DNA from 2 places in the Massilia scottii genome. Region 1 is predicted to be linked to the other one. Evidence: riboswitches for the same ligand, from Rfam matches in the RefSeq annotation. Region 1 holds a riboswitch; the other holds the start of a gene.
The links. Region 1 has a riboswitch for glycine ahead of RBA41_RS25620 (D-amino acid dehydrogenase). Riboswitches for the same ligand answer to the same signal wherever they lie in the genome.

Region 1 (14,458 bases):
TTGCCGTTATTGACGACCCGGCGAAACACCGGCGTCAATTCCGGCGCGCCCTTGGCGGCCAGCACGGCCGTCAGCAGCGCCGGCATATCCTTCATATAACCACGTTCGCGGCAGTAAATCGCCGTTTGCGCGATGAATTTGGCATCGACCTTTTCGCACAGTTCCATCACCGTCGCCAGCTGCGATTGCGCATTGACGTAATACGTCGAATTGAGGCAACCGGTAGCCGCATACTGCGCCAGCTGGTGCCGCGGCGTCATGGTGTAAGCCGGAGCGCCTTCCGAATTAAGACCGTCGGCACGAGGGACAAAGATTCCCTTCAAGGTCTGGAACAACTGTGCGTTTGCCATTTTTACTTCCTCACTTATCTCGTTTGTATCTCCTCTATTGCAAATGCTGTGCCAGGTCTGCCGAAGGCTAACCTCGAACAACGCAAGTCCTTGATTTAAAAAAGATTATCAATTCCTCAAGCAAGGACAGCAAGAAATGGACAAGCAGACAATCCCGTGATAAATTATCCGACCAGATAAAAATTTATACGGATATGAAACAGAAACGCATCGTAGTCATCGGTTTCGTCGGCACCCAGCTCGACAGCGGCCAAGGCCCGGCCCGCTGGGAAAAGTGGCGTCCCAGCATCGCCATCACCCAGCATGAGGAATACGCCGTCGACCGCTTCGAGATGCTCTTCAGCGGCAAATTCGGCCCGCTGGTCGACGCGGTCACGGCCGACATCGCCGCCGTCTCGCCCGAAACCACGGTCGTGCCGCACCACATTCCGATCAGCGACGCCTGGGATTTCGGCGAGGTCTACGGCGCCCTGTTCGACTTCGCCAAGACCTACCCCTTCGATCCGGATAACGAGGATTACTGGGTCCACATCACCACCGGCACCCACGTCGTGCAGATCTGCATGTTCCTGATGACCGAAGCGCGCTTCTTCCCCGGCCGCCTGCTGCAAAGCTCGCCGCCACGGCGCCAGTCCAGCAAGGACCCGGGCAGCTACGCACTGATCGACCTCGACCTGTCGCGCTACGACCAGATCGCCCAGCGCTTTTCGCGCGAGCAAGCCGAAGGCGTGGCGTTCCTCAAGTCCGGCATCGCCACCCGCAACGCCCGCTTCAACACCATGATCGACGAGATCGAGCGCGTCGCCATCAAGTCGCGCGCGCCCATGCTGCTGATGGGCCCGACCGGCGCCGGCAAATCCTTCCTCGCGCGCCGCGTGTACGAACTGAAGAAAACACGCCACCAGCTCGACGGCAAATTCATCGAGCTCAACTGCGCCACCCTGCACGGCGACGGCGCCGCCTCGACCCTGTTCGGCCACGTCAAAGGTTCCTTCACGGGCGCCGCCGCCGACCGGCCGGGCTTGCTGCGCAGCGCGCACAAGGGCTTGCTGTTCCTCGACGAAATCGGCGAGCTGGGGCCGGATGAACAGGCAATGCTGCTCAAGGCCATCGAAGAAAAGCGCTTTCATCCGGTCGGCAGCGACAGCGAAGTACAGAGCGACTTCCAGCTCATCGCCGGCACCAACCGGGATCTGGCCAGCGACGTGGTGGCCGGGCGCTTCCGCGAAGACTTGTACGCCCGCATCAATTTGTGGACCTACGCCCTGCCCGGCCTGGTCGACCGGCCCGAGGACATCGAACCCAACCTGGTCTACCAGTTGAACCAGTTCAGCCAGGAGTACGGCCAGATGGTGCGCTTCAACAAGGAAGCACGCGAGCGCTACATGCGCTTCGCGATGTCGCCCGAGGCGGTCTGGGCCGGCAACTTCCGCGACCTGTCGGCCTCGGTGACAAGGATGGCCACCTTGGCCGAAGCCGGCGGCATTTCGGAAAGCATCGTCAGCGCCGAAGTGGCCCGGCTGCAAAAACTGTGGCACCACTACACGCGCGCCCCAAGCGCGGCCGAGGTCGATCTGGCCGAACTGATGGGTGACGAGGCCGCCGCCGGCCTCGACCTGTTCGACGCCATGCAACTGGCCGCCGTGGTCAAGGTATGCCGCCAGTCGGTTACCTTGTCGGATGCGGGACGCAAACTGTTTGCCGTCTCGCGCAGCGCCAAAAGCAAACCGAACGATGCCGACCGCCTGAAGAAATTCCTGGCGCGCTTTTCGCTCGAATGGGACCAGGTTTGCGGCAAATCGTAAAGCGAGCGCTCTGTCGGTATTGTCGAGGAAACAACGCCTATCACTAAAAATGGTTGTATTGACGTCATTTTCTGCGGTATTCTGCATACATATGCTTACAGCATATTTAGCGCAATGCTAAGGCGTTATCGGGAGAGTCTGTCGGTTACAAGCTGGTCTTGTATGCCGGCGGCGCCGAAGGAGCAACCGCCCCGGAATCTCTCAGGCAAAAGGACCGATAACCCATTTGAACTCTGAAGAGCCACCGGAAGTCGTCATCCGGTGCACCGAAGGAGCAAACCGGCCACGCATCGCGCGTTGCCGGTGAATCTCTCAGGTCCAGCACAGAGGGGGTAACCGACGCGCACCAGCGCGCGGACTCCCTATCTGACGTTTCTGGAACCCGGACCACACATGAAAACCATTGCAGTAATTGGCGGCGGCATCACCGGCGTCACGACCGCTTACGCCCTGGCGAAACGTGGCTTTGCCACGACCCTGCTGGAAAAACATCGCTACGCGGCGATGGAAACCTCGTTCGCCAACGGCGGCCAGCTGTCGGCCTCCAACGCGGAAGTGTGGAACCACCGCTCCACCATGCTCAAGGGCCTGAAGTGGATGTTCCGGCGCGACGCCCCGCTGCTGGTCAACCCCAAGCCGAGCTGGCACAAGCTGTCGTGGTTCGCCGAATTTGCCGCCGCCATTCCCCACTACCGCCGCAACACCGTCGAAACGGCGCGCCTGGCGATTGCGGCGCGCGAGCACCTGTTTGCGTGGGCCGAGGCCGAGAACATCGACTTCGACGTCAAGCGCGAAGGCATCCTGCACATCTACCGCGACAAGGCCGGCTTCGAGCACGCCGCCACGGTCAGCAAGATGCTGGCGGCCGGCGGCCTGGCGCGCCGCGCGGTAACGCCAGGCGAAATGCGCGGCATCGAACCGACCCTGGCGGGCGACTACTACGGCGGCTTTTTCACCGACAGCGACGCCACCGGCGACATCCACAAATTCACCACCGGTCTTGCCGCCGCCGCCCGCCGCAACGGCGTGGACTGCCGCTACGGCATGCAGATCGGCGCCGTGCGCACCGACGGCCGCCACGCCCACGTCACCCTGGGCGACGGCGAGCGCACCCAGACCGAGACCTACGACGGCGTCGTCATCTGCGCCGGCACCGCCAGCCGCGCCCTGGCCGCAAGCCTGGGCGACCGGGTCAACATCTACCCGGTGAAAGGCTACTCGATCACGGTCAACCTGCCTGATGCCGCCAGCCAGGCCGCCGCGCCCACCGTCAGCCTGCTCGACGACGCCACCAAACTGGTGACCAGCCGCCTGGGAGTCGATCGCTTCCGCGTGGCCGGCACGGCCGAATTCAACGGCTTTAACCGCGACATCCGCGACGACCGGATTCGCCCGCTGATCGACTGGGTGCATGAATGCTTCCCGGGCGTGAGCACGCGCAGCGTGATTCCGTGGGCCGGCTTGCGGCCGATGATGCCGACCATGCTGCCGCGCGTCGGCCGCGGCAAATCGCCCTGCGTCTTCTACAACACGGGGCACGGGCATCTGGGCTGGACCCTGTCGGCCGTCACCGCCGACATGATCGGCGACTTGATGCACCGTTCCCTCGATTTTCCAACGCACTGACGACGTGCGTTGACACCGGTGTCCGGCATGCGTGCATGCCGTTGTTGTTGCAGCACTCACCCCGTTTGGACAGGCGGGGTTCTTGTATCAATCTATGTGAGGAGAAGTCAATAATGCAAACAAAAATGCTCTCAGCCCGCACCATGCTCGCCGCCCTGCTGTGCGGCGCCAGCCTGGCCCTGGCCGGCGCGCCTGCAATGGCCCAGTCGGATGGAACCAGCACCTTCAAAGCGGTGCCAAAGCGCGCCGCGGCGGCGGCGCAAGCGGCGGCCCAGCGCGACCTGGCCCAATTCGTCACGCACCAGATGCAGCAGCGCGGCACCAGCGGCACGCCGGTCGACTTCCCGCTTGAAATCAACGACATGCAGGATCTGAAGGACGCGAAGATCGGCTACGGCTTCCCGGTCTACACGATCGATCCGAACGAACTGCTGGCAGGACGCGGCAGCATGAAGCAGATGGCCAAGGCCACCGGCCAGTGGCGCTTCGTGATTTTGCTGAACCAGCGCCCGATCGGCATGGCGACGGTGGAGCTCAACAACGGGAACTACGAAACGGTCGCCTATGGCGCCGCCGTGCTGGCGAAGGATGTGGATGCGTCGATGGGCTACTACGGCGATGCCGCGAGATCCAATGTGCGCTTCGTGCGCATCTTCCAGGCGCGCTCGGACCTGCTCGAAGTGGTTGGCCGCGAAGATGGCCGCACGCGCTACGCGCCATTGCATTCGGCGCGCGAATCGCTGCTGATGCAGCAGCGTTCCGTCAAGGAAGGCAAGGCCAGCGAAGCGCTGATGGAAGAGGCAGACATCCTGCAGCCGTTGCGCAGCGTGGTCAAGCAAACCATGGACGCCTCGAAGTAAGCCCGGCATCGGCTACACCATCCTTAGAACGAATCAGGAGATAACATGAATACAAATATCAAAAAGCTCGTCGTCGGTGCTTCGCTTTTACTGGCGCTGCCAGCGGCCATGGCCCAATGGCGCACGCTCGCCGTTCCGCTGACGACCCAGGAACACAGCCAGTGGTGCTGGTCCGCCTCGAGCAAGGCGATCCTGAACTTCTACAAGAAGACACCGAGCCAGTGCCAGATCGTGAACTGGGCGTTCGGATTGAACTACGCCTGCGGGAACACCTACTTCAACTGGAACAGCTACGCCAACCAGCCGAACAATATGTACGGCTCCAACGGCAGCGTGCAAAACATCCTGAAAGCATGGGGCGTGGCAAACGGCGCGTACAGCGTCGCCTCGTCATGGAACAGTGTGGTGGCCGACATCAACGCCAACCGCCCGTTCGTGATGCGCTACGGCTGGAGCAACGGCGGCGGCCACATCATGGTGGGACGCGGCTACGCGACGACCAATGGCGTAAACTACGTGTACATCATGGACCCGTGGCCGGGTGAAGGCCAGACCTACCGCACCTACAACTCCGCCGTATCGGCGTCCGATCACCGCTGGACGCATACCCAGCGCATGAGCATCAACGGTCCGATCTAACCGGTCTGCATTGCAAAACCGGGGCTCAGGTGCCCCGGTTTTGCAAGTGTCTCCATTCGCAAGTGCTTGACCCTCTCGCTGCGTGACGGTTTACCATCTTGCAATTGGAGAAACCGGCATGCTACTGAAAATAGGACAACTGGCGCGGCGCAGCGGCTTGAGCGTGCGCGCCCTGCGCCATTACGACGATATCGCCTTGCTGACACCGTCGGCCCGCTCCGACAACGGCTACCGCCTGTACGACAGCGCGGACGTCGCCCGGCTGTATCGCATCCAGGCACTGCGCCGTCTCGACCTGTCGCTGACACAGATCCAGGCCATGCTGGCCGATGGCGGTGCCAGCCTGCCACAAGTGGTGGAGCAGCAGATTGCGTCGCTCGAACGCCAGATCGCACAAGCATCGGCCCTGCACGGCCATCTGCGCGACTTGCAGGCGCAGCTCGCCGAGCGCCATGAACCATCGATGGACAACTGGCTGGCCGCCCTCGAACGCATGGCCGCCAGCGCGCGCTATTTCACCGACGCCGAACTGCATACACTGACAACGCGGCGCCAGCAACGCAGCGGCGACAACGCGCACTTGACGTCCACGCTGCATGATCTCATGGGCCGGGGCGTTAAACCGGACAGTCTTGAAGCGGGCGCACTCGCGCAATGCTGGATCGCCGCCCTGCTCGACGACGTGGGCGGCGACGAGGCCATGCTGATGAAGCTCTACGCCATGAACTGGAACGAACCCACCCTGCATATGCTCAGTGGCGTCGACCGCACGGCGATGCAGTTCATCTCGCACGCCATGGCGCACCGGCGCCTGGCCATCTACGCCGCCTACTGCAGCGAGGCCGAGACGGTCCTGCTGCGCCAGCACTACGTCAGGCAAACCGACGCCTGGCCCATTCTCATCTGCGCCATGCGCGAGCACCTGGCCCAAGACACGCCGCCCGCCAGCGCCGAAGTGCAAGCGCTGGCGCGCCAGTGGCAGGCGCTGTCGCTGGCCAAGGCGGCGGGCGACCCCGCGCTCCAGGCCAAGCTGCGTCACGCCTTCGAGCAGGAGAGCGAGCTGCGCATCGGCTCCGGCATCGATGCGCCGCTGATCGCTTACGTCCGCCAAGCCCTGCAAAGTCTCTGAACTCACCAAGGAATCACCATGTCAGGCCATTTCTTTAGCGGGAACTACGCTCCCCTGGACACCGAATGCGACATCGACGCTCTGCCGGTTCGGGGCGCGCTGCCGCCGCAGCTGCGCGGTGCGCTGTACCGCGTCGGACCGAACCCCCGGTTCGCGCCGCGCGACGACCGCTATCACTGGTTCTCCGGCGACGGCATGGTGCATGCCTTCTTTATTGGCGACGGCAAGGTCGCCTATGCCAACCGCTGGGCGCGCACGCCGAAATGGCAGCTCGAAGACAATGCCGGCCGCGCCCTGTTCGGCACCTTCGGCAACCCGGCCACCAGCGACCCGTCGGTCCACGGCAAAAACAGCGGCACCGCCAACACCAGCATGGTGTGGCACGGCGGGCGCCTGTTTGCGCTGGAAGAATCGCACCAGCCGTTTGAAATCGATCCGCACACGCTGGCGTCAAAAGGGCACCAGGATTTCGGCGGCGCCGTGGACAAGCGCTTCACCGCGCACCCCAAGGCCGATCCGGCCACCGGCGAGCTGCACTTCTTCGCCTACCTGCCCGACAGCCCGGGTGAACCCAACATGCTGTACGGCGTCCTCGATGCGCGCTGCAAGGTAAGCACGCTCGAACCCTTCCGCGCGCCTTACGCGAGCATGATGCACGACTTCATGCTGACCGAACGCCACGTGCTGTTTCCGGTCACGCCGCTGACCATCAGCGTGGAACGCGCCATGAAAGGACTGCCCCTGTTTGCGTGGGAAGCGGACAGGCGCAGCTACGTCGGCATCGGCGTGCGCGGGCAGCCGATGGACACGCTGCGCTGGTTCGCCAGCGATGCCTGCCACGTATTCCATGTGATGAATGCCTGGGACGATGGCGGCCGCATCGTGGCCTACGTGATGGAGTCGGACACCGCACCGGGCATGCCCAACGCCGACGGCTCCCGGGGCGACCCGGCCGGGATGGCGGCGCGCCTGTGCCGCTGGACGTTCGATCTGGAGAGCGATGGCGACGGCTTCGAGCGCACCGTCCTCGACGACCTGGCGGCCGAATTTCCGCGCATCGACGAGCGCTACAACGGGCGCCGCAACCGCGTCGGTTTTTACTGCTGCCACAGCCGGCAGCGTATCAGGAGCGATTCGGAGAGTGTGCTGTACGACGCGCTGGCCTGCTTCAACTTTGCGTCGGGCACGCGCCAGCTATATACACTGCCGGCCGGCGATGTCATCTCCGAACCGGTATTCGTCGCGCGCTCGGCGCAGTCGTCCGAAGGCGACGGCTGGCTGCTGGCGGTCGCGTGGCGCGCGCAGGAAGGCCGCAGCGACCTGCTGGTGATCGACGCCGCCGACGTGGCGGCCGGCCCCGTCGCGACGGTATGCCTGCCGCACCGGATACCGTTCGGCTTTCACGGCAGCTGGCGCGCCAGAGACTGATTTACAGACCGTCGAAGTTGGCCGGGCGCTTGGCCAGGAACGCCTGCATGCCTTCCTTCTGCGCCGGCGTGCCGAACGCCGCGTGGAAGTAGCGGCGCTCGTAGCGCACGCCTTCGGTCAGCGTGGTCTCGAACGCGCGGTTGACGCTATCCTTGATCGCCATCGCCACCGTTACCGACATCGAGGCGATCGTGGTGGCCGCGGCCAGCGCTTCTTCCATCACCTTGTCCGCCGCGACCACGCGCGATACCAAACCGGTGCGCTCCGCTTCGGCCGCATCAATCATGCGCGCCGTGAGCAGCATGTCCATGGCCTTGGCCTTGCCGATGGTGCGCGGCAGGCGCTGCGTGCCGCCGGCGCCGGGGGTGACGCCGACCTTGATTTCAGGCTGGCCGAATTTGGCGGTGTCCGCCGCGATCAGGAAATCGCACATCATGGCCAGCTCGCAGCCGCCGCCCAGGCAAAAGCCCTGCACCACGCCGATGACGGGTTTGCGCACATTGAGGATGTGTTCCCAGTTACGGCCGATGTAGTTGCCGCCGTACGTGTCGCCGTAGTCGTAGTCGACCATCGCCGCGATGTCGGCGCCGGCCGCAAAGGCTTTTTCGCTGCCGGTCAGGATGATGCAGCCGATACTGCTGTCGGCGTCGAACTTGTACAGCGCGTCGCCCAGTTCGTCCATCATGTTGTCGTTCAGGGCGTTGAGCGCCTTTGGACGGTTCAGGCGAATCACGGCTACTTTGCCGTGGGTCTCGATCAGCAGGTCTGCATAGTTCATGGAATCCTCATTAAAAAAGCGTGGAGTAATGTGCGATTGTAGCGAATCCGCGGCTGCATCAGGGTTTGGGCAACAGCACCCAGAGCTGGCCGCGCTGCTTCATGCGGCCGGCATTTTCCATCGCCTCGTAGCCGAAGCCGAAAAAGAAGTCGGCCCGCACCGCGCCGCGAATGGCACCGCCGGTATCCTGCCCCATCACCAGGCGCTGCATCGGCACGTCGCTGCCCGATTCGGTGGTGGCCAGGTAAATCGGCGCGCCGAGCGGCAGCAACGTGGGGTCGATCGCGACCGAACGCGCAGGCGTCAATGCCACGCCCAGCGCGCCCTTGGGCCCGACCGACGGATCGGGCAGGCGCTCTTCGCGGAAGAAAATGAAGCTCGGGTTGGCGTTGAACAGTTCCTGGCGCCGCTCGGGGTGCGCGGCGATCCAGGCTTTGATGCCCTGCGCGGTGGCCTCAAGCGATGTCAGTTCGCCCTGCTCGATCAGCCAGCGCCCGATCGCCTTGTAAGGGTGGCCGTTCTGGTCGGCGTAGGCCACGCGCACGGTCTCGCCGCTGTCGGCCAGCTTGACCCGTCCCGAACCTTGCACCTCCAGGAAGAAGGCTTCGACCGGATCGTCCACCCATAGCAGCTCCTTGCCGCTCACGTCGGCCCGTTCGATCTCGGCCCGGCTGCCGTACGGGACCACCTTCTTGCCGACCAGCCGTCCGCGCACACGCTTGTTTTTCAGCTCCGGGTAGACGCTGGCCAGGTCGATCGTCAGCAGGTCGTCCGGCACCCGGTACAGGGGCGTCTGGAAGGCGCCGCCGCGTTTGCGGGCGCCGCGCAGCAGGGGCTCGTAGTAGCCGGTGATCAGGCCCGTGTCGGCGCCGTCCGCCGCGCGCACCTGGTTCGGCACAAAGTGCGTTTCAAAATAGCCGCGAATGGCCGCGCCATCCTTTGCATCGACCGTGCGCGCGGCGCCGCACGCGGTTTTCCATTCGGGCTTGCGCACCAGTACCCCGCACGACGTCATGAAGGCCGGCCAGGCCTGGCGCAGGTCGTCGCGCTCCCACCCGGGCAGCGCGCCGAAGGTCGATGGCGTCATCAGCGGCGCCGGTTCGGCCTTCACGGGTGGGGCCACCGGCGGCTCCGCTGGCGGCGGTATCTGCATCACCGGCGGCGGCATGACGACCGGCGGCGCCGGCCGGGGTTCAGGCGTGGTGCATGCCGCGAGGGCCAGCGCGACGGCGCCGGCCGAAACGAGTAAACTACTGCGTGTTGAAGACATGGGAGTCGATATGTGGGTATTAATGCTGGAAGCAGGCGTGGCGCTGTTCCTGCTGGTGTTTATCGTGTGGTGGACGATGTATTCGGGACAGAAGCCGACCAATAACGGTCAGGAGCTGAACGCGCCGGAGAAGAAAAAGGAACTGCCCGACGACACCGCCCACTGATCGCCGATATCAGTGCAGGGTGCGTGGCAGCGACAGCACGAATTCGGGAATCCTGGTCTCGAACTGATGGCCGTCTTCGGCCACGCAGAAGTATTCGCCGGTCATCGAGCCTTGCGCGGTGGCCAGCTGGGTGCCGCTGGTGTATTCGAACTGTTCGCCCGGCTGCAGCAGCGGCTGGTGACCAACCACGCCCAGGCCGCGCACTTCGTCGACATGGTTGTTCGCATCGGTGATCACCCAGTGCCGCGAAATGAGCTGCGCGCCGACGCTGCCGGTGTTTTTGATCGTGATCGAATAGGTGAACACGTAATTGCTTCGGCTCGGATCGGACTGCTCCGGCAGGTACTGGGTCCTGACAGTGACAGTAAATTCGTAAGCGGCCATCTGGATTCCTTGATTGAGACTGTAAAAGTTGCCCGATTGAATTTTCAGGCGCCGTTCCAACAAGGTCCGGCGGGGCATCATACATTGCACCGCAAAATCGGCCTCGCTGCAAGGGCGCTCCGTGGGACAGCGTAAAATAGCGCATCTTCATTCACCGCAAGCTCCTTGCCAGCCGCCATGACCACATTCCGCATCGCTCCCAGCATTTTGTCCGCCGATTTCGCCCGCCTGGGCGAGGAAGTCCGCAATGTCGTCGCCTCGGGCGCCGACATCATTCACTTCGACGTCATGGACAACCATTATGTTCCCAACCTGACCATCGGCCCGCTGGTGTGCCAGGCGATCCGCCCGCACGTGCAGGTGCCGATCGACGTGCACCTGATGGTCAAGCCGGTCGACCGCCTGATCCCGGACTTCGCCAAGGCTGGCGCGAACATCATCACCTTTCACCCGGAAGCGTCCGAGCATATCGACCGCTCGCTCCAGCTGATTCGCGATAACGGCTGCAAGGCCGGCCTGGTATTCAATCCCGGGACGCCGCTGCACTTTCTCGACCATGTGATGGACAAGATCGACATGATCCTGATCATGTCGGTCAACCCGGGCTTCGGCGGCCAGTCCTTCATTCCGGAAGCGCTGAAAAAAATCGCGCTGGCGCGCCGCATGATCGACGACTCGGGCCGCGACATCCTGCTCGAAGTCGATGGCGGCATCAAGATCGACAATATCGCCGCCGCCGCCGCTGCCGGCGCGGATACCTTCGTGGCCGGTTCGGCGATTTTCGGCCAGCCGGACTACAAGGCCGTCATCGACGCCATGCGCGTCGAGCTGGCCAAGGTCGGCAAGTAAGCCCAAAGATGCTGTATTTCGACCTTCGCCTCGGATTTGGGCCGTCGTTCCATCGGGGCGGCTCCATTCGGGTCGAGGGCGACGTTACCGGCATTGCCGCATTCGAAGCCCATCCCACAGGACTTCTTCCGGGCTTGGTCTTCACGCTGCCGGTGGACGCGCGCGTCATGGCGGCCATTCATGCTTCTTGTTCGGCCATGCTGGCAGGTTGGGATGACCGGTGGAGCGTATCTGGCTGCGATGGCATGAGAATTGGCGGTACATTCGCTTCGCCCGACGTTCAGCCGCAACATTTTTCGCTGTGGAGCCCCAATCAGGACACTGCGGCGCACGCCATGCTCCGTGCTGTATTCGACTGTTTTCCTCCCGAGCGCTGTGGCGAAGTCGCCGAGGAACAGCTCGAGATCATCCGCAGTTACCTCGACTTGCAGCCGTCCGTGACCTTGTACGACGAAGTTCCCCTGCGCCTTCGCCTTGCGCCGCGGGCGCATCGAAACGACGCGAACGACATCGAAACGCGGGTACGCGCCCTGTCCGATCACTGCGATTTGATCATCGATTTGTCGGGCTTCGAACGCCCTTCCCGGGGACTGGCGCAGATACTCCCTATGGATCTGCTCCTGAAGCGAAGCCGAGCCGTACATTGGATAGTGCAAAGCAACGATGCCGATGCGCTGATTGATTACGGTGTTGACCCGTCGGCGATCAAGACCATCAAGCGCGCGCCAATCTCTTACACGGGTCATCCCATGGTGCTTGGCGACGTTGTCGTTTCGTCCCCTGAATTGATCTCCCTTGCTCAAAACGGGACAAGGCTCGCGCTGGTCAGCGCTTTCAGGAAAGCATATCCACTTACCGTTCTGGAAGGGGCCAAGGCGGCTGCGGAACTGGTCCACATCATGAAAACCTATCCGTTTCAATCCGATCGATTCAGTAACGATATTTCCTGATTCGCCGCTGGCCATCACTGCACCGGTCGGCGCCGGGGAGCTACCTTGATGCTGTCATTTCCGCCAATGGAAATCCACTGCCCCGACGTTTGTGGATCGGAGAGCCTGGATCGATTATCGCGCGCGCACGTCGTTGACGAAAAATACGCCGAAAAGGACCGGTTCTACCGGTTTCCCTTTTCGGCATGAGCAACGCCGCTGCCTGATCAACCCGAATGGATCCATCAGCTTGATGGGTGCGAAAGCGCAGCCCTCCGGCCAAATTGGCGGTTTTGCAACGTCAGACAGGCCAATAGCACACGGCAATTGATGAATTGCCGGTTTCAGATCATACTCGCTGCCTGTATTTATAATCTTGCATTCCCGCAAGAAAACTTGACGAAAGCATCACTTCAACATGAATAAAATCTCGCTCTGCTGCATCCTGTCGCTTGCCTTTCTGAACACAGCCTCAGCGGCGGAAGATGTGGCACCAACATCCGACCCGAGCAATTTCTGCTTTTTCGCCAGCGTGCCGCCAGCCGAGTTTCCATACAAGGTAATCAAGAAAGTCAAAGTGGCCAAGGGGACGTACGGCGGCGTCTCGGAGCTCGTCGGGGAATTGGCCCAACGCGCCAAAGCGGAAGGTGGCGACGCCATTATTAACTATGCCGGTTCGCAGCGGTTTGGCCTGCTGCCATGGCGCCTGGTACGCCCCGTCGTTCGCGGCGAGTCGATCAAGTGGACCGGCGCGGCACCCGATTGCGAAAAAGCTGGCGGATCGACGCTCACGACAATCATCAGCACCAATAAGGCACCAGGCCAATCCGGCCAGGCAGACGCACCTGATGCCTCCGAAACACCAGCGCCTGCGCCCGAGACAGCACCAGCCAAGTAAGCGCGTCCCCTTGCCGCCCGGGCGAATGATGCGCGGTATTCGATGCTCATCATCCGCTTGGCACAGGGATGATCACCCGGCCGCCCCGGCCTATGCTTCAGCGGCTGAAACGGGGCGCAAACGTCTCCAGTTCCACCCTGGCGGCATTCGTCATGAACGAGATCGCATGGTAGTTTCCGGTCAGCGCGATGATTTCAAGGATCTGCGCTGACGAATAGTGCCGCGCCAATTCATCCCATAGCCCATCGGAGATGGTGGACGTGTCGTGAAGTTCATCCACCGCCTTTAACAGCAATTCCTCTTGCGCGGGCAAGGCACGCTGTTCAGGATCGCTGCCAAGCGTTGCCGCCACGTCGGCGGCACTCAATGCCGCCCGCTCCGCGAACAACGCGACGTGCACACCCCATTCATATTCGGAACCACAGCGCGCGCAGGTACGCAAAATAATCAGTTCCCGTGCACGCGGATCGATTGATCCCTGGTCGAGCAGATTTCCCGCAAACGTGCGCTGTAATACGCGCGGGTTGTGCGCCTGCGTTCTGAATAATTTCAGCGGTTCCATGCCCGGTGGCAGGAATCGCTTGAATGTCCCGGCAACTGCATCTTCATACGGGGCTTCAAGCGGAACAATTCTGGTGGTCGACATGCCGGTCTCCTTGAGTACGGGTGGTAAAATCACTCGAATGCTACGGATAGTGTAGCACCATGCTACGTTTAACGTAGCAAGAAAAAGGAGAAATGATGACTGTTCCAAAACCGGGTCGGCCGGTACGCGGCTCGCACACGGGGCGGCCGATCATGGCCTTGCTCGATTTGCTTGGCCGGCGCTGGGTAATGCGCATCATCTGGGAGCTGCGCGATACGCCGCTGACGTTCCGTCAGTTGCGCGAGTGCTGCGACGACATGTCGCCGACGGTGCTCAATCTGCGCCTGCGGGAACTTCGCGAAACCGGCATCCTCGACACCGCGGAATCAGGCGGCTACACCTTAAGCCCGAGCGGCGCGAGCTTGTTAAAAGCCATGATGCCTCTGCTGCGATGGTCTGAAGAATGGCACAACATGCTCATCTCGAAAGAAGCGGATGCACCCGAATAATCACCTGGATGGGCAGGCATCTCCAATGACAGGAAGATCGACCGACACCGCTACGCTCCGCTCCGATAAAATATTCCAATCCTGACCGCTCCTATTCCCCGATGACCAATTTTATCCAATCGATCCACGCCCCGATCCGCGCGGCGATCATCGATCTCGATGGCACCATGCTCGACACCCTGCCCGACTTCCATGTCGCCATCAACGCCATGCGCGGTGAATTCGGCTACGCTCCGATCACGCAGCAGCAGA
Region 2 (14,458 bases), on a different contig from region 1:
CGACCATGTACACGCCGACCAGGCGCATGGTGGCGGCGCCCGGGTTATGCGCATCATGCACGATGCCGGCCGGGATCACGAAGGCGTCGCCGGCGCGCACGGTGCGTGGCGCGGCGCCATCGATGAGCAGCTGGCCCTCGCCTTCGAGCACGTAGCCGATTTCGTCGCCCGGGTGGCTGTGGCGCCCGGCGCGCGCGCCGGCGGCCAGTTCGACCCGCATCACCACCGCCTCGGTGTTGGGAAACGAGGCCGCGGCCCTGAGCACCGGCGTGCGCACGATACCGCTGGCCTGGGGCGCGGCGCAGCCGGCCAGCGCCAGCGCAAGCAAGCCGGCGCCAATCGAGCCGGGCCGGCTCATGGCGCGCCTTCCGCTTTGCGTGGCAGTGCGCCCCGTTCCAGCGCGCGCGCCAGCAGCCAGGCGTCGACCAGGCTGGCCACCCAGCACGCCAGCATCACCGCGGCGGCGATATTCATCAGCGGCGTGGCCGTATCGCCCTGCTGGTGCAGGCGCTCGGCGATCAGCACCGGGTCGGCCGGCAGGGCGCCGCTCAGCACGTCATCGACCATGCGCGAGGCGGTGTCGACGACCTGCTTGAAAAAATAGATGGCCGCGACGAGCGTGGGCACGATGAACAGGCAGGCGCGCGCGCGCCGGCCCAGGTAATACTGCCCGGCGCCGGGAAACACCAGGCCCGACAATAGCAGGGCGACCACTGAACGATTCATCTCTCTTCCTTGACTGATAGGCGCGATCCGCACGATTGATCCCGCGCAAACCGGCGCCCCGCGCGAACGCGTAAATTAACCTATGCGCTCAGGAAACATTGCGCCAACTCATCTTGCGCAGGCCGGCTGGCAGCAAATCATACCTGTCCCGGCGCCTGAATGCGCGTTCACCGACGTTGAAGGACATCATTGTGAAGATACTCATCAAGGCTGGCATGCTGCTGGCCTGTTTGTGGAGCGGCGCCGGCTGGAGCGCCCCGGCCGTTGCCGAGCCGGACGAAAAAGACGCGGTGGCGCTGGTGGAGAAGGGCGCGCGCTTCATGAAGCTGCGCGGCAAGGAGGAAATGATCCGTTTGATCAATACCCGCGACCCGGAGTACAACCGTGGCACCCTGTACGTGGCCATGCGCGACCTGACCGGCATCACGGTCGCGCACCCGACCACGGCGCTGATCGGCAAGGATTTGCGCGACGTGCCCGATGCCGACGGCAAGCTGTTCCGTCACGAAATGATCGCCATCGCCAACGGACCTGGCCGCGGCTGGGTCGACTACAAGTTCAAGAACCCGGTCAACGGCAAGGTCGAGGCCAAAACCACGTATGTGTTGCGTATTGGCGACGTGGCCCTGGAAGCCGGCGTCTACAAGCACTGACATGCTGGAGCGCCTCCGCATCGGTCCCAAGCTGCTGCTCGCACCCGGGCTGGTGCTGCTGCTGCTGATACTTTCGTCAAGCAGCGCATGGTATGCGATGGTGCGCCAGAACCAGGCGGTCGACACCATCGTCAACGAGCGTGCCGCCCGCATCCGCGACGCCAACGAACTGGTGGCCGATGCGCAGCACGCGCATGCGCGCATGTACCAGTTGCTGACCTGGATCAGCGCCAGCTTCTCGGCGCCGCGCATCGAGCACCTGGGCCAGGACATCTATCAGCGCCACGCAGCCATCGAGCGCAAGTTCGCGGCCCTGGCCGGGCGCACCGGCAGCGCCAGTCCCGAACAGCGCTTCATTACCCAGGCCGGGGCCGCGCATGCCGTCTACATGCGCGCCATTCTTGACGTGATCGAGCTGTCCCAGGTCGACCATTCGATGAGCGCGAACGCCATGTCCAAGGCCGAACTGGCCTTCGGCGTGGTGGCCATGCGCCTGTCGGAACTGGCGCGCTTCGAGCAGGATCTGAGCGAACGCGCCTCGACCCGCGCCGCCGCCGACTTTGCCGCCCTGTCGGTGCTGATGCCGCTGCTGGTGGCCCTGTCGGTCGCCGGCACGCTCGGCATCACCATGCTGGTGCGGCGCGCGCTGCTGCGCGAAGTGCGCGGTCTGAGCGAGACCGCCGGCGAACTGGCCAGCGGCAACCTGACGGTGAGAAAGCGCAGTTACGGGCGCGACGAAATCGCCGACACCGCGCGCACGCTAGACGCCAGCATCGGCACCCTGAACGCGACCCTGAAAAACATCCTGGCATCGGCGCGCTCGATCGACAGCGCGTCGCGCGACATCGCCCTCGGCAGCGCCGGCCTGGCCAGCCGCAATGCGGCCCAGGCCAGCGTCCTGAAACAGGCCGCCAGCACGGTCGAGGGACTCGGCGCCACGGCGGGCGGTGCGGCCCACAGCGCGCGCAGCGCCAACCTGCTGGCCGACCAAGCCTCGGCGCAAGCCATGTGCGGCGGCGGTGTGCTCGACCGGCTGGTACTGACCATGGCCGCGGTGCGCGGCAGTTCGCAGCGCGTTGCGCAAATTATCGGCGTGATCGACAACCTGGCGTGCCAGACCAATGCGCTGGCGCTCAACGCGGCGGTCGAAGCGGCGCGGGTCGGGGAGCAGGGCCACGGCTTTGCCGCGGTGGCGGGCGAAGTGCGCATGCTGGCGCAGCGCTCGGCCAGCGCCGCGCGCGAGATCAAGGAGCTCATTGCGCAGTCGCTTGCCGACATCGACGGCGGCAGCGCGGGCGCGTCGGAAGCGGGCCTGCGCATGGCCGGCATCGCGCAATCGGTGCAGCAGGTGGGGGACATGGTCGGCCAGATCGGGCAAGCCAGCGCAGGGCAGGCCGGCGGCATCGGCGCGGTGAGCGACGCGATCGTGCAGATGGACCAGATGACACGGCAGAATTCCGTGCTGGTGGAAGAAGCGGCATCGGCGGCGCAAAGGCTGCAGTGCCAGGCTTCGAGCCTGTCGAAAGCGGTCAGCGGATTTCGCATCGACGACAGCGTGCTTGACCCGGCAGGGCCGCCGAAGAAAACCATACCGCATCTGCGGCTGGCCTCGCGGCGGCCCTGACCCGGGCGGCCCTGACCCGGGCGGCCCTGACTAAGCTACCTGCTTACTCGTAGTCGCTGATCGGCGCGCAGCCGCAGAACAGGTTGCGGTCGCCGTACACATTGTCGGCGCGGCCGACCGGCGGCCAGTACTTCTGCTTGCGCAGCGATGCCACCGGGAAGGCGGCTGCCTCGCGGCTGTACTTGTGCTCCCAGACGTCGGCGGTCACCACTTCGGCCGTGTGCGGCGCACCCTTGAGCGGGTTGTCCATGCGGTCGTACTCGCCGCGCTCGACCTTGACGATTTCGGCGTGGATCGCAATCATGGCGTCGATGAAGCGGTCCATCTCGGCCTTCGATTCGCTTTCGGTCGGCTCGATCATCAGCGTGCCCGGCACCGGGAAGCTCATCGTCGGCGCATGGAAACCGAAGTCCATCAGGCGCTTGGCCACGTCTTCGTTGCTGATGCCGGTGGCGTCGGTGATCGGACGCAGGTCCAGGATGCACTCGTGCGCCACCAGGCCGTCGTGGCCCGTGTACAGCACCGGATAGTGCGGCGCCAGGCGGCGTGCGATGTAGTTGGCCGCCAGGATCGCCGTTTCGGTGGCGGCGGTCAGGCCTTCGCCGCCCATCATCGCGATGTACATCCACGAAATCGGCAAGATGCTGGCCGAGCCGTACGGCGCCGCGCTGACCGCGCCGATGCCGGCTTCGTCGCGCGTGTAGCCGCTCGAACGCTGGTTCGGCAGGAACTTGGCCAGGTGCGCGCCCACGCCGATGGGACCGACGCCAGGGCCGCCGCCGCCGTGCGGGATGCAGAAGGTCTTGTGCAGGTTCAGGTGGCTCACATCGCCGCCGAAGCTGCCCGGCGCGGCCACGCCGACCAGCGCGTTCATGTTGGCGCCGTCGATATAGACCTGGCCGCCGTGCGAGTGGATGATCTCGCACAGCTCCTGAATGCCTTCCTCGAACACGCCGTGGGTCGACGGGTAGGTGACCATCACGCAGGCCAGGTTGGCGCTGTGCTGTTCGGCCTTGGCGCGCAGGTCCGCCAGGTCGACGTTGCCGCTGTCGTCGCAGGCGGTGACGACCACCTTCATGCCGACCATGTTGGCCGATGCCGGGTTGGTGCCGTGCGCCGACGACGGAATCAGGCAAATGTTGCGGTGGCCTTCGCCGCGCGATTCATGGTAAGCCTTGATCACCAGCAGGCCCGCGTATTCGCCCTGCGAGCCGGCGTTCGGCTGCAGCGACACGGCGGCGTAGCCGGTCAGCGCGCACAGCATCTCTTCCAGCTGGCCGATCATTTCGCGGTAGCCGACCGTTTGCGCGTCCGGCGCGAACGGGTGGATGCTGGAGAATTCGGGCCAGGTGACCGGGATCATTTCGCTGGTCGCGTTGAGCTTCATGGTGCAGGAGCCAAGCGGGATCATGGTGCGGTCCAGCGCCAGGTCCTTGTCGGCCAGGCCGCGCAGGTAGCGCAGCATTTCGTGTTCCGCGTGATAGCGGTTGAAGGTCGGGTGGGTCAGGTAGGTGCTGGTACGGGCCAGCGCTTCCGGATAGGCGTCCTGCGCGCTCGCTTCGATGGCGTCGAAGTCCGGTGAAGCAGGGGAGCTTGAGACGCCCTGGGCGAAAATCGTCCACAGCAGCGCGACGTCTTCGCGGGTGGTGGTTTCGTCGAGCGAGATGCCGACGTGGCTGGCGTCGACCTTGCGCAGGTTCACGCCATGTTCGGTGGCGATCGCGTGCAGTTCGGCCGCGCGCGCGCTCTTGATGGTAAGCGTGTCGAAGTAGGTCTTGTTGACGACCTCGTAGCCGAGCTGGCCGAGCTTGGCGGCCACGATGGCGGTGAAGCGGTGCACGCGGCGGGCGATGCGCTGCAAGCCTTCAGGGCCGTGGTAGACCGCGTACATCGACGCCATCACCGCCAGCAGCACCTGCGCGGTGCAGATGTTGGACGTGGCTTTTTCGCGGCGGATGTGCTGCTCGCGCGTTTGCAGCGCCAGGCGGTACGCCTTGTTGCCCTGGGCGTCGATGGTCACGCCCACCAGGCGGCCGGCCATGCTGCGCTTGAATTCGTCGCGCGTGGCCAGGTAGCCGGCGTGCGGGCCGCCGAAACCGAGCGGCACGCCGAAGCGCTGGCTGTTGCCGACGACGACGTCGCAGCCCCAGTCGCCCGGCGGCGCCAGCAGGGTCAATGCCAGCAGGTCGGCCGCGGCGATCACCATGGCGCCGGCCGCGTGCAGTTTTTCGACGGCGGCGCGGTAGTCGCGCACGTCGCCGTTCACGCCCGGGTACTGGATCAGCACACCGAAGCATGGCTCGGACAGGCCGCCGATGTCGGCCGCCGCGATGGTGCGCACTTCCACGCCGATCGGCTGGGCGCGCGTTTGCACCACTTCCAGCGTTTGCGGCAGCACGTCGTCGGCCACGTAGAACACGTTCGAGGCCGACTTGCCGACGCGCTGGATCAGCGTCATGGCTTCGGCGGCGGCGGTGCCTTCGTCGAGCATCGACGAGTTGGCGATGCCCATGCCGGTCAGGTCGGTGATCATTTGCTGGAAGTTCAGGATCGCTTCCAGGCGGCCTTGCGAAATCTCGGGCTGGTAAGGGGTGTAGGCGGTGTACCAGGCCGGGTTTTCAAAGATATTGCGCAGGATGACGCCCGGCGTATGGCTGTTGAAGTAGCCCTGGCCGATCATCGACTTCATGACCTTGTTCTTGGCGGCCAGCGCCTTGAGTTTGCCCAGCGCAGCCTGTTCCGGCATCGGGTCGAAGAACTGGCCCAGTTCCAGCTTGCTCTTCTTGCGGATGTTGGCGGGCACGATGGCGTCGATCAGCGCCGCGCGCGATGGATAGCCGAGCGTGGCCAGCATGGCTGCCTGTTCGGCGGTGGACGGGCCGATATGGCGCGGAATGAACGAATCGCGTGCTTCGAGTTGGGTCAGGCTGGTGCGGGTCATGGTAGTCGGGGCCGAAAAGAGACTGCCGCCGGCGCTGTCGGATACACAGCGCGGCGGCGAACTGAAAGGAAAAGGCCGCCGGCGGGCGGCGGCCAGGAGTTTTTATTCCGCGGTGGCTTTGCCGTAGGCGGCGGCGTCGAGCAGGCCGTCGATGGCGCCGGCGTCGCTTGGTTTGAGCTTGAACAGCCAGGCCGCGAAGGCGTCGGTATTGATCGAGTCCGGCGCATCGGCGACGGCGTCGTTGACGGCGATGCACTCGCCCGACACCGGTGCGTAGATGTCGCTGGCGGCTTTCACCGATTCGACCACGGCGGCGTCGTCGCCGGCGGTGAAGACCTTGCCCACTTTCGGCAGTTCGACGAAGACGATGTCGCCCAGCGCGTCCTGCGCATATTCGGTGATGCCGACGGTGAGGGTGCCGTCAGCTTCGGCGCGCACCCATTCGTGGGACTCGGTGTATTTCAGGTCGGCTGGGATGTTCATAATGTTTGCTCCAAGAGGTCGCGGTCGATGTTAATGTAAATACTGCTAATAAGTGTGTTGCCCCGATCAGGCAGCGAGGATTTTACCGTTTCGCACGAACGGCAGCTTGACGACGCTGGCGGCGAGCTTTTTGTCGCGGATTTCGACGTGCACGGTGTCGCCCACGGCCACGCCCATCGGCACGCGCGCGAGTGCAATCGCTTCCTGCATGGTCGGGCTGAAGGTGCCGCTGGTGATTTCGCCGGTGGTGCCGTCAGCGGCCACCACTTTCTGGTGGGCGCGCAGGATGCCGCCTTTTTCGCGCAGGATCAGGCCCACGAATTGGAAGTTCTGACCCATCGCCTTGAGCGCGGTCTTGCCGATGAAGTCGCGCTCGGAGACCAGGTCGATGGTCCAGGCCAGGCCGGCGTCGAGCGGGTTGACCGTGTCGTCCATGTCCTGGCCGTACAGGTTCATGCCCGCTTCCAGGCGCAGCGTGTCGCGCGCGCCCAGGCCGGCCGGCTTGACGCCGGCGGCCACCAGCGCATTCCACAGCGCATCGGCCTGGGAAGCAGGGAAGGCCAGTTCAAACCCGTCTTCGCCGGTGTAGCCGGTGCGCGCCACCATCACTTCGCCAAACGCGGTGTCCTTGACGATGACGGCGTTGAACGGCTTGAGTGGCTCGGAAACCGCCTGGGTGGTCGGCAGCACCTGCCACACCCTGGCGCGCGCGTTCGGGCCCTGGACGGCGATCAGCGCCATCGGCGCGTTGCCGTCGCGGCGCTGGGTGATGGTCACGCCGCTTTTGGTGGCCTCGTTCTGGGCGCCGATCCAGGCCACGTCTTTTTCGGCGGTGCCGGCGTTGACGACCAGGCGGAACCAGGTCTCGCTGAAGAAGTAGACGATCAGGTCGTCGATGACGAAGCCCTGCGGATTGAGCATGCACGAATACAGGGCCTTGCCGGCCACCTGCAGCTTGTCGACGTTATTGGCCAGCAGGGAGCGCAGGAAAGGGCGGGCGTTGTCGCCTTCGATATCGACCACGCACATGTGCGACACATCGAACATGCCGACGTCGCCGCGCACGGCCTGGTGTTCTTCGATTTGCGAGCCGTAGTTGACGGGCATGTCCCAGCCGCCGAAATCGACCATCTTGGCGCCGGCGGCGCGGTGTGCGGAATTGAGCGGGGTCGCTTTAAGCGTCATGGAATCCTCAAGGCAGAGTGAATGGGGGTACGACGAGCAGACGTGGAGCGGCTCTTGCCGTCCCTGAATGCTTCGCGCCCCTCTGTCCTTGGTACCTGAGAGATAGCGGATTGAAGTCCGCCTGCCCCTTCGGTGGGCCGCCGGCATGGTGCCGCGGCCGCTCTCCAGAGTTCAGCCGGGGGCGCTGTGCGCCGCCGACCCCTGACCGGTCCTTTTGCCTGAGAGTTTTTGGGTGATGCCCCTTCGGCGGCAGCGTGCGCTGCCCTCTCCCGATCAAGACTGTGGAGGATATGCCAGCAGGGCGTAACTGTCAACCTTGCGGGGGACGTCCGGTAGGGGCGCGCACGAATGAGCTCCCCATTGAAAACCATGCTTGTCCCGATTTGTTAAAATAATTCATCTACTTTGCGAGCACACAGCCATGAGCGAAGAAAAAACGATCCAACAGACCGATGCCTGGTTCACCTTGTCGGGCGATGTGAACAGCGATATGGTGCACCGCGTGTTCGAGGCGGTGTCCGGCATGAGCGAGAACGGCGTCGAAACGGCGCACGTGCTGATCCAGTCGAACGGCGGCTACGTCAGCGACGGGCTGTGCCTGTACAACTTCCTGTCGAATTCGCCGGTCAAGTTCGTCATGTACAACGCGGGGGCGGTGGCGTCGATCGCCGTCATCCTGTTTCTGTCCGGCACGCGGCGCTACGCCAGCGAGACGGCGCGCTTCATGGTGCACAAATCGCATGCGACGGCATCGCCCGGCGCGCGTCCGGATGCGCTCAATATCATCGTCGAAGGCTTGCGCGCCGACGATGCGCGCACTGAATCGATTTTGCGCAAGCACATCGAGCTGCTGCCGGAGCAGTGGGCGATTCACCAGTATTCCGACCTGCACCTGACCGCGCGCGATGCCAAGATCGCCCGCGTGATCAATGACGTGGCCGACTTTGCGCCGCCGAAGGGCGTTCGCATTCGCAATATCTGAACCAGCGAACCTGGCGTCCTGACCGGCCGTGCCGGCAGCGACGGCGGGTAACGGCGCGCGGTCAAAAAAAGAGCCTGTCAACGGCCGGGCCGGTGCAGACTCTTTCTATTGCTTCCTGTTTAAATAGTGCATGGCGCCGCCCGGAAACCCGGCGACGCCCGCGTCATGCTAGCGATCAGCGTTTGTCGCCGCCGCTTTTGTTGCCGCTGCCGCTGCTGCTGCCGGAATTCGATCCCGACTGCTTGTTGCCCGAACCCGAACCGGACTGTTTCGAGCCACTGTCCTTGTCGTCATTCTTATGGCTTTGACGGCCGGCTTCCACGTGCTGCTCATGGGTGCCGCCCTGGGTGCCGCCGCCGGAGCGCGAACCGCTGCCGGAACCTTGCGAGCCCGATTGCTTGTTCGAGCTGGAACTATCGCTTTGCTTGTTGCCCTGACCGCTTTTCTGATTCGAGTTCATGTTCATTCCTTTTGAAAGTTTGAAAATGTCGTGCTCTCCGGTGATGCTGAAGAGGCGCTCTCTTCAGCGTTTCCGGTGACATCATCATGCGAGCCGCACCGTTGAAGAGGTATCGGAATTCACCTTGCACTCGTGTAGGAGTAGTTCCTATAGGATTGCAATTAATGCAGCGAAGAAATCACTTGCTGGCATACGCTTGGTGACGCACGCTCAGCGGCGTGGCGGCGCCTGTCCCGCGCGGGCCGCCTCGACCGCGGCGTTGACGGCGAGGATGGTGGTCTGGAAGGCGACGGCGTCGATAATTCGGCTCAGCCGGGCCAGCCGTGCCGCCGCATCGCCAGCACCTGCGGTCCGTGGCGCCGGCAAGGCGCGCGCCGCGTCGGGCTCGCCGCGCATGGCGAGCCCGGCGCCGGACTGCGCGCTGCGCTCGATGGCGCGCACGATCAGCCCGTTGCCCGCCACCGTCAACGTCGCCGCGCCAGCCTTGCGCCGCACCTGTGCGGGAGGCGCAACCATCGCTGCCTTGATCCACAGCCCCAGCAGCACGGCCCCGGCCGCGTTGGCGCTTATGCAAAACCAGACCCACAGGCGGGCCGCGGCGTAATCGGCCTCGGCGCGCGCCGCGGCGTCGTCGAGCATGATGCCGGTCAAGGGGCCCCAACGATCGCCTAAACTTTGGACCGCAGGTGCCGTTACCGCTTTCATCTGTTCAAGCTGACTCAGCAGTACAATGGACAGCCAGACGCCCAGCCCGACCAGGACGGCAAAGCCCAGGGACAGGGTGAGCTTGAGATCGCGGCGGCGGATCGTTATCATGGCTAGTCCTCAAGAAATAAATTGCCGTGTGGAATTGTAATTATGTTAGAGAAACTTTTTATTTAGGGTTTGTTTTTCATCAACAGTCCAAATGACGAAAATTGGCTTTTGCTTTAGGGAAAAGCAAGAATGGTCATGAAAATAAGGCGCTTGAACAAAAAATAACGCTTTGTTTCAAATTTTCCCGTTGCCAGTCGGCAATAATGTGAGAGAATGTTTGTTATGGCAAAAGATCTCTAACCCCCCAACGAGCAGACAATGGCTCCACCTTCACCATCCGCCGCAGCAAGGAAGACTGGTCCGTCGCGCCACGAGCTGTTGGAGGCGCTGGTCGTGACCGTGACCAAGCATGCCAACGACCACTTGATGGCCGTGGCGACGCGTCTCGTTGCGGCGTTGCTTGATGTGACCGACCCGGCGCTCGATGCACGCGCCGTGTTTCAGCGGGTCAAGTCGGGGAATCTGCTAAAAAACAACACCTACGCCTTCTTTCATGTCGCTGCCGCCGGCATCGGGCGCGCCATGCGTGCCGAGGTCGACGTACTGTTGCCGCCGCTTAAAAAATCCGCGATGGCCTTGCCCGCCACGCTGGAACTGGTTCCCTACGAGGAAATGGACAGCCGCGTCGCTTTCGACGCCATCAGCCGTCCCTTCGAAATGCAGTACGCGACCCAGATCGCCACCCTCAATGTGCGCCTCGGCTTCCTGCTCGAACGCGACGTGCTGCGCATCAGCCAGAATCCCTTCCGTCCCGAAATGTTCCTGTCGGCCCTGCAGCAAGCCTGGCGCGAGTTCGAGCCGGACGAGGAAGCCCACGGGCTGATCCTGCCGATGCTGCGCCCGTCGCTGCTGTTCGACTTTGCGCCGATGTACGACGCGCTGTGCGACCTGTTGATGAACAAGGGTATCCAGCCCGGCTCGGTGGACGCCTTCAAGATCAAGAAAACCGAAAGCGCGGCCGCGGCCAAGAAAGCGCGCGCCAGCGGCCAGGCCGAACTGGCCAAGCAGTTGCGCCAGTTCCTGCGCGACGACGATGATGCGCCGGCGGCCGCGTCCGCCTTCGACATCCCGATGATTCCCGACCTGCCGGCCATGGCGCCATCGGCCGGCGGCTGGCGTCCGAGCGGCGCCGCCGCCTTCCAGGGCGCGCCAGGCGGCGACGCGGGCGAGGCCAGCGTGCCGGCCGCGCCGTGGCATGGCGGCCCGGCGCACCAGGGCGGCGGGCCGGGGCAGGGCAGCCACGCCGCGGGCGGCTTCGCGCCGGCCCAGTTTGCGGGCGGCGGCGGCATTGCCGCGGGCGGCTTCGGCCAGGCCATGGATGGCGGCCAGGTGATGGTTCCCGCTTCCCTGCTCGAAGTGCTCAAGGGCTTGCAGGGCCGCATGCCGGAACAATTCAGCAACGTGGCGCCGACCCCGGCCGAGGCGCAGGCGGGCAATGTGTTTTATTTGCCGCGCTTGAAGGAAAGCATTCCAAAAGGATCACTGTCGCGCGGCGATGAAAGCACCATCGACCTGCTGTCGAAGATTTTCGAGACGGTCTTCCTCGATCCGAACATTCCGAAAGATTCGCGCGACCTGATCCAGTCGCTGCAAATTCCGGTGCTCAAGGCGGCGCTGGCCGACAAGAATTTCTTCTTTGAGGAAACGCACCCGGCGCGCCGCATGATCGACCTGATGTCGACCATGGGCCTGGAGCAGCGCTCCGGCCCGGACGATCCGCTGTTCCAGGTCATGCAGCGCGGCGTGGAGCGGGTCGGGCGCGACCAGGACGACGGCGGCGCGCCGGCCGACGTGTTCTCGGAAGTGGTGGCCGAGCTCGAAGAAACCATCAAGGCCGAGGAAACGGCGGCCGCGACCGCCATCGCGGCGCCGATCGCCGCGGCCTTGCGCCAGGAAAAAGTCACCGCCGCCACCCGTTCGGCCAGGAGCGCGGTCGCCGCGCGGGTCGGCAGCGGGCAGGTCGTGGCCATGCTGGAGACCTTCCTCGAAAACAAGTGGACCTCCGTCATGACGGTCGCCTACAGCGTCGAGGACGACAAGCCCGGCGCGGTCGGCAATGCCACCAAGACGATGGATGAGCTGATCTGGAGCGTCAAGCCGAAGATCACGCACGAACAGCGGCGCGACCTGATCGGCAAGCTGCCGAGCCTGCTGGCCACCCTGAACAAATGGCTCGACGTCATCAAGTGGCAAGATGCCGACCGCATCCAGTTCTTCGCCGACCTGGCGGAGTGCCACGCTTCAATCGTGCGCGCTCCGCTCGACATCACGCCGGAACGCCAGCTAGAAATCGCCGTCGAAGTTGCCCAGCAAGACGCCATGCGCCGGCTGGAAAAGGAAAACGAAGCCCTGGCCGCGGCCGAAGAAGCGGCCCACGCCGAACTGGACGACGCCGAACTGGGCGTCGACGCCCTCGAACGCAATATGTGGATCGAATTCACCGATCCTGACGGCAGCATCCGCAAGGTCAAGCTGGCCTGGATCAGCCCGCTGCGTACCCTGTACATTTTCTCGACCGGGGCGCGCCAGGAAGCGTTTTCCCTCTCGTCCGACAAGCTCATCGACGCCTACCGCGCCCAGCGCGTGCGCGTCATGAAGGTCGAGGGCGTGGTCGGCCGCGCGCTGTCGCAGGCAATGGACGAAGCGCTCGGCGACGCGGAAAAATCGGCGCAGTCGGTCGCTGCCTGAGGAGGGCGTGTTCCGTTAGTATTCGCGCATTGTTAACATTCGCGTATCATTCGGGCCGGGCCTGAGCGGCATTGGACAGTTCTGCATTGCCGCCCATGCCCGGCTTTTTTCACTTCCGGCTTTTGTCTATGAATTGGTATCACCTCACCGCGCTTGGCGGCATCGCCGTCACCGCCCCCCTGGGTATCGCCATTGCCGTCTGGCTCGCCGCCGCCCACTGCCGCCTGCGCGCCCTGTACTGGTGCCTGCTGTTCGGCGCCACCCTGTTCATCGTCATCGCCAGCAAGATCGCCTTCCTCGGCTGGGGCGTCGGCATCGAAGCGCTGCATTTCGCGGGCTTCAGCGGTCACGCCGCGCGCGCCGCGGCCGTGTTTCCGGTGGCGGCCTACCTGGCGCTGTGCGGACGCACCAAGATGTGGCGTTATGTCGCGGTCAGCCTGGGCGTGGCGCTGGCGGTCGGTGTCGCGCTTTCGCGCGTGATGGTCGAAACCCACAGCAGTTCGGAGGCGATCCTGGGCTGCCTGCTCGGACTGGCCTGCGCGGCCGCATTCATCTCGCTGGTGCGCTCGAACCGCCAGTTCCAGCCCAGCCTGACCCTGATCGCGCTGACCCTGGCTGTGCTGTGCATTCCGTACAAGGGCGAACCGCACAATTCCCAGCAGTGGATGACCGGCCTGGCGCTCGGCCTGTCCGGGGCCGACCGGGTCTACACGACGGCCACCTGGGGCCCGACGCGCAATCCTTACTCCCCGCCGTGCCCCAAGGCCGAGCGCTACTTCAACTACGTCTGTTTTTAGCGCCGTCGCCGGCCTGAAAATCGTCGCCCGGCCATCTGGGGCCGCTTCGCGGACGGGGCGACGCCACTTCGCCGAAAACATGACAACAAATGGTATGATGGACACCTTTAGGATTCCCGAGCTAGCTATACAACGTGCGCCTGTCTTCCATTAAATTGTCGGGATTTAAGTCATTCGTCGATCCCACCAATTTCCAGGTGCCGGGGCAGCTGGTTGGCGTGGTCGGTCCCAATGGTTGCGGCAAGTCGAACATCATCGACGCGGTGCGCTGGGTGCTGGGCGAATCGAAGGCGTCCGAGCTGCGCGGCGAGTCCATGCAGGACGTCATTTTCAACGGCTCGACCCACCGCAAGCCGGCCGGGCGCGCCTCGGTCGAACTGGTGTTCGACAATAACGACGGCAAGGCTTCCGGCCAGTGGGGCCAGTACGCCGAAATCGCCGTCAAGCGCACCCTCACGCGCGACGGCACCTCGACCTACTACATCAACAGCCAGCCGGTGCGCCGGCGCGACATCCAGGATATTTTCCTCGGCACGGGCCTCGGTCCGCGCGCCTACGCCATCATCGGCCAGGGCATGATCTCGCGCATCATCGAGTCGCGCCCGGAAGAACTGCGCGTGTTCCTCGAAGAAGCGGCCGGCGTGTCCAAGTACAAGGAACGCCGGCGCGAAACCGAAAACCGCCTCAACGACACGCGCGAAAACCTGCTGCGGGTGGAAGACATCCTGCGCGAACTGAACGCCAACCTCGAAAAGCTCGAAGCGCAGGCGGTCGTCGCCAACAAATTCCATTCGCTGCAGGCGGACCAGGAAGAAAAACAAAAGCTCCTCTGGCTGCTGCGCAAGAACGAAGCGCAGACCGAGCAGAATCGCTACTTCCGCGAGATGGAGCAGGCCCAGACCGATCTGGAGGAGCAGACGGCCAAGCTGCGCCACGTCGAACTCGATCTCGAACACATGCGCCAGGCGCATTTTTCGGTGGGCGACCGCCTGCACACGGCGCAGGGCCACCTGTACCAGACCAACTCGGAAATCGGCAGCCTGGAAGCGCAGATCAAGTTCGTCATCGAATCGCGCAGCCGCCTGCAGAACCAGCTGCTGGCG

Region 2: it holds a riboswitch for glycine, as region 1 does, so the genes downstream of both, gcvT (glycine cleavage system aminomethyltransferase GcvT) here and RBA41_RS25620 (D-amino acid dehydrogenase) in region 1, are expected to answer to the same signal.

Annotation. Positions count from the first base shown of each region.
Region 1 is NZ_JAVCWM010000023.1:96,931-111,388, reverse strand. Features, by position in the region: gene RBA41_RS25630 (vWA domain-containing protein) at 1-350, opposite strand, end outside; gene rtcR (RNA repair transcriptional activator RtcR) at 545-2,155, shown strand; glycine riboswitch at 2,275-2,382, shown strand; glycine riboswitch at 2,383-2,492, shown strand; gene RBA41_RS25620 (D-amino acid dehydrogenase) at 2,549-3,781, shown strand; gene RBA41_RS25615 (hypothetical protein) at 3,907-4,641, shown strand; gene RBA41_RS25610 (C39 family peptidase) at 4,687-5,280, shown strand; gene RBA41_RS25605 (MerR family transcriptional regulator) at 5,399-6,409, shown strand; gene RBA41_RS25600 (carotenoid oxygenase family protein) at 6,428-7,837, shown strand; gene RBA41_RS25595 (enoyl-CoA hydratase) at 7,839-8,615, opposite strand; gene mltA (murein transglycosylase A) at 8,674-9,885, opposite strand; gene RBA41_RS25585 (hypothetical protein) at 9,782-10,051, shown strand; gene apaG (Co2+/Mg2+ efflux facilitator ApaG/CorD) at 10,061-10,435, opposite strand; gene rpe (ribulose-phosphate 3-epimerase) at 10,613-11,284, shown strand; gene RBA41_RS25570 (hypothetical protein) at 11,293-12,234, shown strand; gene RBA41_RS25565 (hypothetical protein) at 12,632-13,111, shown strand; gene RBA41_RS25560 (carboxymuconolactone decarboxylase family protein) at 13,209-13,757, opposite strand; gene RBA41_RS25555 (winged helix-turn-helix transcriptional regulator) at 13,853-14,206, shown strand; gene RBA41_RS25550 (phosphoglycolate phosphatase) at 14,308-14,458, shown strand, end outside.
Region 2 is NZ_JAVCWM010000002.1:141,541-155,998, forward strand. Features, by position in the region: gene RBA41_RS02995 (cupin domain-containing protein) at 1-358, opposite strand, end outside; gene RBA41_RS03000 (hypothetical protein) at 355-726, opposite strand; gene RBA41_RS03005 (cache domain-containing protein) at 918-1,379, shown strand; gene RBA41_RS03010 (methyl-accepting chemotaxis protein) at 1,381-3,003, shown strand; gene gcvP (aminomethyl-transferring glycine dehydrogenase) at 3,047-5,944, opposite strand; gene gcvH (glycine cleavage system protein GcvH) at 6,047-6,427, opposite strand; gene gcvT (glycine cleavage system aminomethyltransferase GcvT) at 6,494-7,612, opposite strand; glycine riboswitch at 7,685-7,790, opposite strand; glycine riboswitch at 7,809-7,894, opposite strand; gene RBA41_RS03030 (ATP-dependent Clp protease proteolytic subunit) at 8,034-8,594, shown strand; gene RBA41_RS03035 (hypothetical protein) at 8,770-9,054, opposite strand; gene RBA41_RS03040 (methyl-accepting chemotaxis protein) at 9,265-9,870, opposite strand; gene RBA41_RS03045 (DUF1631 family protein) at 10,129-12,558, shown strand; gene RBA41_RS03050 (phosphatase PAP2 family protein) at 12,687-13,355, shown strand; gene smc (chromosome segregation protein SMC) at 13,490-14,458, shown strand, end outside.